2 regions of the Microbacterium sp. NPDC056057 genome follow, and region 1 is predicted to be linked to the other one. Evidence: riboswitches for the same ligand, from Rfam matches in the RefSeq annotation. Region 1 holds a riboswitch; the other holds the start of a gene.
The links. Region 1 has a riboswitch for thiamine pyrophosphate ahead of thiM (hydroxyethylthiazole kinase). Riboswitches for the same ligand answer to the same signal wherever they lie in the genome.

Region 1 (3,895 bases):
GGCCTGGCGCTGCATGCGCGCGAGGTCTTCGGCCGAGACGCCCCGCAGCACGGCGGCGGCGCCCTGGCCGGCCGCGGAAACGACGATGAGGTCGCGCAGGCGCTCGAGCAGATCGTCGACGAATCGGCGCGGGTCCTGTCCGGTCTGCACCACGCGGTCGACCGCGGCGAAGGCAGCCGCCGCGTCGGAGGCGGCGAAGGCGTCGATCACCTCGTCGAGCAGCTCGGCGTGGGTGTAGCCCAGCAGCGCGACCGCACGGGCGTAGGTGACCTTGGCATCTTCCGAGCCGGCGATCAGCTGGTCGAGCAGCGACAGGGTGTCTCGGGGCGATCCGCCGCCCGCGCGCACGACGAGCGGCAGGACGCCCTGCTCGACGTTCACGCCCTCCTGGGCGCACAGCTGCTCGACGTACTCGAGCATCGCGGCCGGGGGCACGAGACGGAACGGGTAGTGGTGGGTGCGCGACCTGATGGTGCCGATGACCTTCTCGGGCTCGGTCGTCGCGAAGATGAACTTCACGTGGTCGGGCGGCTCTTCGACGAGCTTCAGCAGGGCGTTGAAGCCCTGCGGGGTGACCATGTGCGCCTCGTCGAGGATGAAGATCTTGAAGCGATCGCGGGCGGGCGCGAACACCGCGCGCTCGCGCAGGTCGCGGGCGTCGTCGACACCGTTGTGGCTGGCCGCGTCGATTTCGACGACGTCGAGCGAACCACCGCCGCCACGGCCGAGCTCGACGCAGCTGTCGCACGTGCCGCACGGCGTGTCTGTCGGGCCCTGCGCGCAGTTGAGGCAGCGGGCGAGAATGCGCGCCGACGTGGTCTTTCCGCACCCGCGGGGGCCCGAGAAGAGATACGCATGACCGACCCGGTCGCCGCGCAGCGCGGTCATGAGCGGCTCGGTGACCTGCGACTGCCCGATCATCTCGCCGAACGACTCGGGCCGGTAGCGGCGGTAGAGGGCGGTGGTCACTCCCCCAGCCTACGGCGTGGGGCCGACATCGCGACCGCAACTCGACAGGCTCGGCGACGGGGACCGGACGCGCACGGCGCACGCCGAGGACACACGGCGATCGGCCGTCGAGATCCCCTGCTAGATTGCTCGGCAGTGACACGGGGTGCCCGCACGGCGGGCTGAGAACACACCCGTCGAACCTGATCTCGATCATGCGAGCGAAGGGATGTCGCGATGAACGCGCGCACCGAAGCACACCTGTCCTCCCTCTCCCCCGCCGCCGCGCTGACGGCTCTGCGGGAGACCTCGCCCCTGGTGCAGTGCATCACCAATGCGGTGGTGACGAACTACACGGCGAACGCACTCCTGGCGGTGGGCGCCGCTCCCGCCATGTGCGACATCCCGGGCGAGGCCGGACTCTTCGCCGGCGTGGCCGACGGCGTGCTGGTGAACCTGGGCACCCCCACCGCCGAGCAGCGCGAGGCCGCCCGCGAAGCGGTGCGGGCCGGCACCCCGTGGGTGCTCGACCCGGTCGCGGTCGGCGTGCTGCCCGTGCGCACCGCTCTCGCCGCCGAACTGCTCGAGCACCGTCCCGCCATCGTCCGCGGCAACGCCTCCGAGATCCTCGCCGTGGCGGGCGAGGGCGGCGGCGGTCGCGGAGTCGATGCGACGGACGGGACGGATGCTGCGGCCGGCGCCGCGCGGTCGCTCGCGCTGCGCACCGGCGGCGTGGTGGCCGTGTCGGGACCGGTCGACCTCGTGACCGACGGCGAGCGGGTGGTCCGCATCCACGGCGGGGACGCGTTGCTCACGCGGGTCACCGGCGGCGGCTGTTCGCTCGGCGCGGTGATGGCCGCGCTCGTCGGCGTGTGCGCTCCCTTCGAATCGGCGGTGGCGGCATCCGTCCTCTACGCGGCCGCGTCGGAACGGGCTGCCGCCCGCGCGGAGGGACCGGGCACGTTCGCCGTGGCGTTCCTCGACGCGCTCGACGCCGTGGCCGCGGAACCGGCCGAGCTCGACGCGCGCGTCGCCGACGTGCTGGCGATCCGATGAGCGGGCTCGGCGCCCGCCTCGCGCTGCACCTCGTGACCGACGGCCGTCTGCCGTTCGACCGGCTGCTCGACGTGGTCGACGCCGCGGCGGGCGCGGGGGTCGACGTCGTGCAGCTGCGGGCGAAGTCGGTGACGGCTCGTGAGCTCATGCGCCAGGCGCGAGCCCTCTCGGACGTCATCGACCGCCGCTGCCTGCTCCTCATCAACGACCGCGTCGACGTGGCCGTCGCCGCCCGGGATGCCGGTGCCCGCGTCGACGGCGTCCACCTGGGACAGAGCGACCTCCCGCCCGAGACGGCACGGCGGCTGCTCGGGGCGCACGCCGTGATCGGATGGACCGCGAACTCCGCGGAGCACCGGGCCGCCGCGCATCTCCCCCGCCACGGCACGATCGACTACCTCGGCGTCGGCGTCATCCGGCCGACGTCGACGAAGCCCGACCACCCGCCGGCGCTCGGCGTCGAGGGCTTCGCCGCGTTCGCCGCGGGCACCGACCTGCCGTGCGTCGCGATCGGCGGGGTCGTCGAGTCGGATGTCGCGGCGCTCCGCGATGCCGGCGCCGCGGGCATCGCGGTCGTGTCCGCGATCTGCGGCGCGGACGACCCGGCGGCGGCCGCCCGCGCGCTGCGGGATGCGGCCGATGCGCCCTCGCTCGAGGGGGCCGCGCGGTGACCGACACGTCGCTGACCGCGCCCGCACCGACGCCGGTCCGCGCGGTGGCGATCCCGCGGGTGCTCAGCATCGCCGGCACCGACCCGACCGGCGGCGCCGGCGTGCAGGCGGACCTCAAGTCGATCGGCGCGCTCGGCGGCTACGGCATGGCCGTAGTCACCGCGCTCGTGGCTCAGAACACGCGCGGCGTGCGCGACGTGCACGTCCCCCCGACGACGTTCCTCGCCGCGCAGCTGGATGCCGTGTCGGACGACGTCGAGATCGACGCGGTCAAGATCGGCATGCTGCAGTCGGCGGAGATCATAGGCACCGTTCGGCAGTGGCTCGGGCGCGTGCGCCCGCCGATCGTGGTGCTCGATCCGGTGATGGTGGCAACGAGCGGCGACCGGCTGCTCGACCCCGCGGCCGAGGAGGCGCTCCGTGAGCTCGCCCGCGACGTCGATCTCGTGACGCCGAACCTCGCGGAGCTCGCGGTGCTCACCGGTCGCACCCGCGCGACCTCGTGGGCGCAGGCCGTCGTCGACGCGCAGACCCTCGCCCGCGACACCGGCACGACGGTGCTGCTGAAGGGCGGACACCTCGACGGTGCCGACTGCCCGGATGCGATCGTGGCGGCCCACGGCGCCGTGCACGAAGTCGGCGGCGCACGCGTCCAGACGCGTCACACCCACGGCACCGGGTGCTCGCTCTCGTCCGCGATGGCGACGCTCCGGGCGGGTGGCGGGACCTGGCCCGAGGCGCTTCAGCGCGCGAAGACGTGGCTGACCGGGGCGCTCGCCCGCGCCGACGCGCTGCGGGTGGGCGAGGGCAACGGTCCGATCGACCACTTCCACGAACTGCGGGGCGCAGCATCCTCGACCGTCCCTTCGTGGTCGGCACGCGTGTGGGAGGCCGCAGCACCAGTACGCGCGGACGTCGACGACCTCGACTTCGTGCGCGGGCTCGGCGACGGCACCCTGCCGCACGAGACGTTCCTGCGGTACCTCGCGCAGGATGCGCTCTACCTCGGCGAGTACTCGCGCGTACTGGCGAAGGCGAGCGCGCTCGCGCCGGCGTCGGAGGAGCAGGCGTTCTGGGCGCGTGCGGCGGAGTCCTCCGTCGTCGAGGAGCGCCGGCTGCACGAGTCCCACCTCGGCGCGACCGACGCAGCCCCGGCGCCGCAGACCCTCGCCTACACGAACCATCTCCACGCGTCGGCCCGGTCATACGCCGAGCTGGTC
Region 2 (3,895 bases), on a different contig from region 1:
ACACCGCGATCGCCAGGGCGATGGAGTCGTCGCTGATCGTGGCGTACCAGAACGACCAGTAGACGGTGCCGCCGGGCTCCGCGTACAGCAGCATGCTGAGGCCCGCGACCGGCGCGAAGACGAGGATGGGCAGCATCCGTTTCAGCACCGTCGCGGCGGCCAGGCCCGTCAGCGGGATGCAGGCGAGCTGGAGCACGATCGCGACGAGGGCGCTGGTGGCGTCGATGGACGCGAAGAGGGGCACCGAGAGCAGCAGCGCGAGCACGATCTTCGTGACCGGATTCACCCCGTCGAGCCAGGCGCGGGGCGCTGCCGCGACCTCGGCGGTGCGCGCATCGACGGCGGTCACGATCCCACCCCCGCCGGAACAGGAGCGCCGAGCTCGATGCGGTGGCCGCCGAGGTGGCGCAGCACGTCCTCGTCGTGGGTGACGGCGACCACGGTCGTGCCGGCGGCGATCTCGGACTGCAGCAGCTGCACGAGCTCGACCCAGCCGCGGCGGTCCTGGCCGAAGGTCGGTTCGTCGAGCACGATCACCGGGGGTGCGTCGGCGAGCACGGTCGCGACCGAGAGCCGGCGCTTCTGCCCGCCTGACAGCGTGAACGGGTTCGCGGCGGCGAGCGGCGCGAGGTGCAGCCGCTCGAGCAGCTCGTCGACGATCTGGTCGACGGCGGCCGGGTCGACGCCGCGCGAACGCGGCCCGATGGCGAGCTCGTCACGCACGGTCGAGGCGAGGAACTGGTGCTCGGGCTCCTGGAACACCGTGCCGATGCGCGTGAGCAGCTCGCGCGACGTCCACTTCGAGGGGCGCCGGCCGGAGCGGCCCGCGAGTTCCGGTGCGGACTCGACGCGGCCCGCCGCCTCAGGCAGCAGCCCCGCGAGCGTCAGGGCGAGCGTGGACTTGCCGGCGCCGTTCGGCCCGGTGATCACGGTCGCGGCCGCGCGCGGCACGGCGAGGTCGAGCCCGGCGCGCACGATCGTGCGGCCGTCACGGGAGATCGAGAGAGCGGATGCCGCCACCGCCGTCGGCGCGTCGGCCCGGGTGGAAGCGAGGACCGGCAGGTCGACCGGGTGGGCCGGCACCCACACGCCGGCCGCGGCGAGCGTGGCGCCGTGGCGCGCGAACACCTCGGCGGGCGTGCCGTCGGCGAGGAGGCCGCCGTCGGCCCCGACCACGATGACGCGGTCCATGAGATCGGCCCACACCGCGGTGCGGTGCTCGATCACGACGAGCGTCGCGCCGGTGTCGCGCACCGCACGCTCGACGGCGTCGCGCACCTCGCGGACGCCGTCCGGGTCGAGGTTGGCGGTGGGCTCGTCGAGCAGGAGCACCCCGGGCCGCATCGCCAGCACCCCGGCGAGGGCGAGGCGCTGCTTCTGTCCCCCGGAGAGCGCCTTGGTCGGCCGGATCAGCGGCACATCGAGCCCGACGGCGTCGAGCGCCTCTGCGACCCGAGCGGGGATCTGGGCGGCCGGAACGCCGAGGTTCTCGCAGCCGAACGCCACGTCGTCGCCCACCTTCGACAGCACGACGCCGGCGTCCGGGTCCTGCAGCACGAGCCCGACGCGACCGCGGTGCGCCTCGGCGCGCTCGCCGTCGATGAGGAGCGTGCCGGTCTCGTCCCCCTCGTCGGCGCCGCCGAGGAGACCTGCCATGCCGGCGAGGAGCGTCGACTTGCCCGCGCCGGATGCGCCGAGCAGGAGCACGCGCTCCCCGGGCTCGATCGTGAACGAGACGTCGTGGACGGCCGCGGCCCGGCGTCCGCCGTAGCGCCACCCCCAGCCCGCCGCGGTGATGCGGGCGGGGCGGGTCGCCGTCACGTCAGACCTCGCGGCGCGCTTCGCGTCCGACGGCGAAGCGGTTGAGGGCACCGGTCGCGGCGAGCCCGCGCACGGCGATCCAGCCGACGAGGCCCGCGAGCAGCGCGCCCGAGACCGCCAGCGAAACCAGGTAGATCACGTTGAACTCGAGGGTCTTCAGGATGTTCGGCGAGCTGCCGTAGAACAGCTCGAACACCCAGGCGCCCACCGCGGCGCCGACGCCGGCGAGCATCGCGACGGGCAGCGTGAAGCGGCGGTAGAGGAAGATCGCGAACACGAGCTCGGCGCCGAGGCCCTGCACGATGCCCGAGAAGAGCGTCGAGACGCCCCACACGTTGCCGATGAGCATCGACACGAGCGCGGCGATCACCTCGACGAGCAGCGCGGCGCCCGGCTTGCGGATGACGAGGCCGCCGATGACACCGCCGATGAGCCAGATGCCGACGGCGATGCCGCCGAGACCGGGGGTGAGGCCGTCCATGGCGACGAACCAGGTGCCGCCGATGGTGTTCCAGGCCCAGAAGACCAGGCCGATCGCGACGCCGAGCACCGCGGCGACGACGATGTCGACGACCCGCCAGCGGAGGCTGCGCGGGGCCTTCGAGTGAGCCGCAACGGGGGTGGATGCGGACGTGGACGCGTGCATATGAGCTCCTCCCTGCGCCGGCATGATCCGGATCAGGTTCGACGGTCGAAGCGTGGATCGCTTCCTCTCAGCCCGGCTCACCGGACTCCCGTGGTGTTGACGACGAGTATACCGCCGGTTCAGCAGGTATTTTGGGGGGGTGACTTCGGACGACACGCCTGCACCCACGCGTCGCGCGCGACGCGCGCAGACCGGTGCCGTCCCGGTTTCGGGTTCCGAAGACGCGCCCGACGGCGGCATCCTCACGATCCAGACGGGTGAGACGGACACGGTCTACCCGCCGTCGAGCACCGCTCCGGTGGACGTCACCGCGGTCGCTCCGACGATCGCGACGGTGCCCGTCGCCGACGTGCCGACGGTCGCGACGTGGAACCCCGCGGAGCTCGTCGAGCCGTCCGACTTCGCGCTTCCGGCGATCACGACCGCGCCGACAGCCGCCGAGGTCGCCGGCGAACGCACCGCGCTGGTCTGGGTCGACGAAACGCTCGTCGAACATGGTGCCGCACCCGCCGACCTGACCGCGGCCGCGACCCCGTACGTGGCGGTCGAGACCGACCTCCTCTCCGACGCCCCGCGTCGCTCCCCGTTCCGCGCCGCCGTCGTGGTGCCCACGCTCGCGATCGCGGCGGTCGTCGGCGCGTACGCGGCGACGACCCTGCTGTGGCCGCTCCACGCCGTCGCCCCCACCGTCACCGCGATGGAGGTGCAGCCGATCGCGGCGCCCGCCGCCGGGCCCGCGTGGCCGGCCGAGGGCAGCGCGGCAGAGGCGGTCGCCGGCATCCCGGGAACGCTCGCCTCCACGGCCGACCCCGACGCGATCGCCAGCATCACCAAGATCGTGACCGCGCTGGTCGTGCTCGAGGAGATGCCGCTCGCCGTGGGCGAGCAGGGGCCGGAGTACCGCTTCACGTCGGCGGACCGCTCGCGCTACTGGCAGTACCGCGCAGGCGGCGAGTCCGCGCTCGACGTCCCCGCGGGCGGCTCCCTCACCGAGTACCAGATGCTCGAGGGCATGCTCATCGGCTCGGCGAACAACTACGCCGACCGGCTGGCCCAGGGCATCTGGCCCTCCGACGCCGTCTACGCCTCCGCCGCCAACTCCTGGCTCACCGCCCACGGCGTTCCCGGGATCACCGTCCGCGAACCCACCGGCATGGACTCGCGCAACGTCGCGAGCCCCGAGGCCCTCGTGACGCTCGCGCAGAAGGCTCTCGCCAACCCGGTCATCGCCGAGATCGTCGCGAAGCAGTCCGTCGACCTCCCGGGCGCCGGGCACGTCGAGAACACGAACGGCCTCCTCGCCGATCCGGGCGTCGTGGGCCTCAAGACCGGCACGCTAGACGCGTGGAACCTGCTCTCGGCGAAGGACGTCACGATCGGCGACAAGACCGTGCGCCTCTACGCGTCGGTGCTGGGTCAGCCGAACGA

Region 2: another riboswitch for thiamine pyrophosphate. It lies ahead of ACFC1K_RS04305 (ECF transporter S component); the one in region 1 lies ahead of thiM (hydroxyethylthiazole kinase).

The regions. Positions count from the first base shown of each region.
Region 1 is NZ_JBHJWS010000004.1:19,022-22,916, reverse strand. It holds gene ACFC1K_RS16475 (DNA polymerase III subunit gamma and tau) at 1-969, opposite strand, end outside; TPP riboswitch at 1,101-1,195, shown strand; gene thiM (hydroxyethylthiazole kinase) at 1,186-2,004, shown strand; gene thiE (thiamine phosphate synthase) at 2,001-2,675, shown strand; gene thiD (bifunctional hydroxymethylpyrimidine kinase/phosphomethylpyrimidine kinase) at 2,672-3,895, shown strand, end outside.
Region 2 is NZ_JBHJWS010000001.1:1,003,618-1,007,512, reverse strand. It holds gene ACFC1K_RS04315 (energy-coupling factor transporter transmembrane component T family protein) at 1-349, opposite strand, end outside; gene ACFC1K_RS04310 (ABC transporter ATP-binding protein) at 346-1,821, opposite strand; gene ACFC1K_RS04305 (ECF transporter S component) at 1,823-2,467, opposite strand; TPP riboswitch at 2,460-2,569, opposite strand; gene ACFC1K_RS04300 (D-alanyl-D-alanine carboxypeptidase) at 2,607-3,895, shown strand, end outside.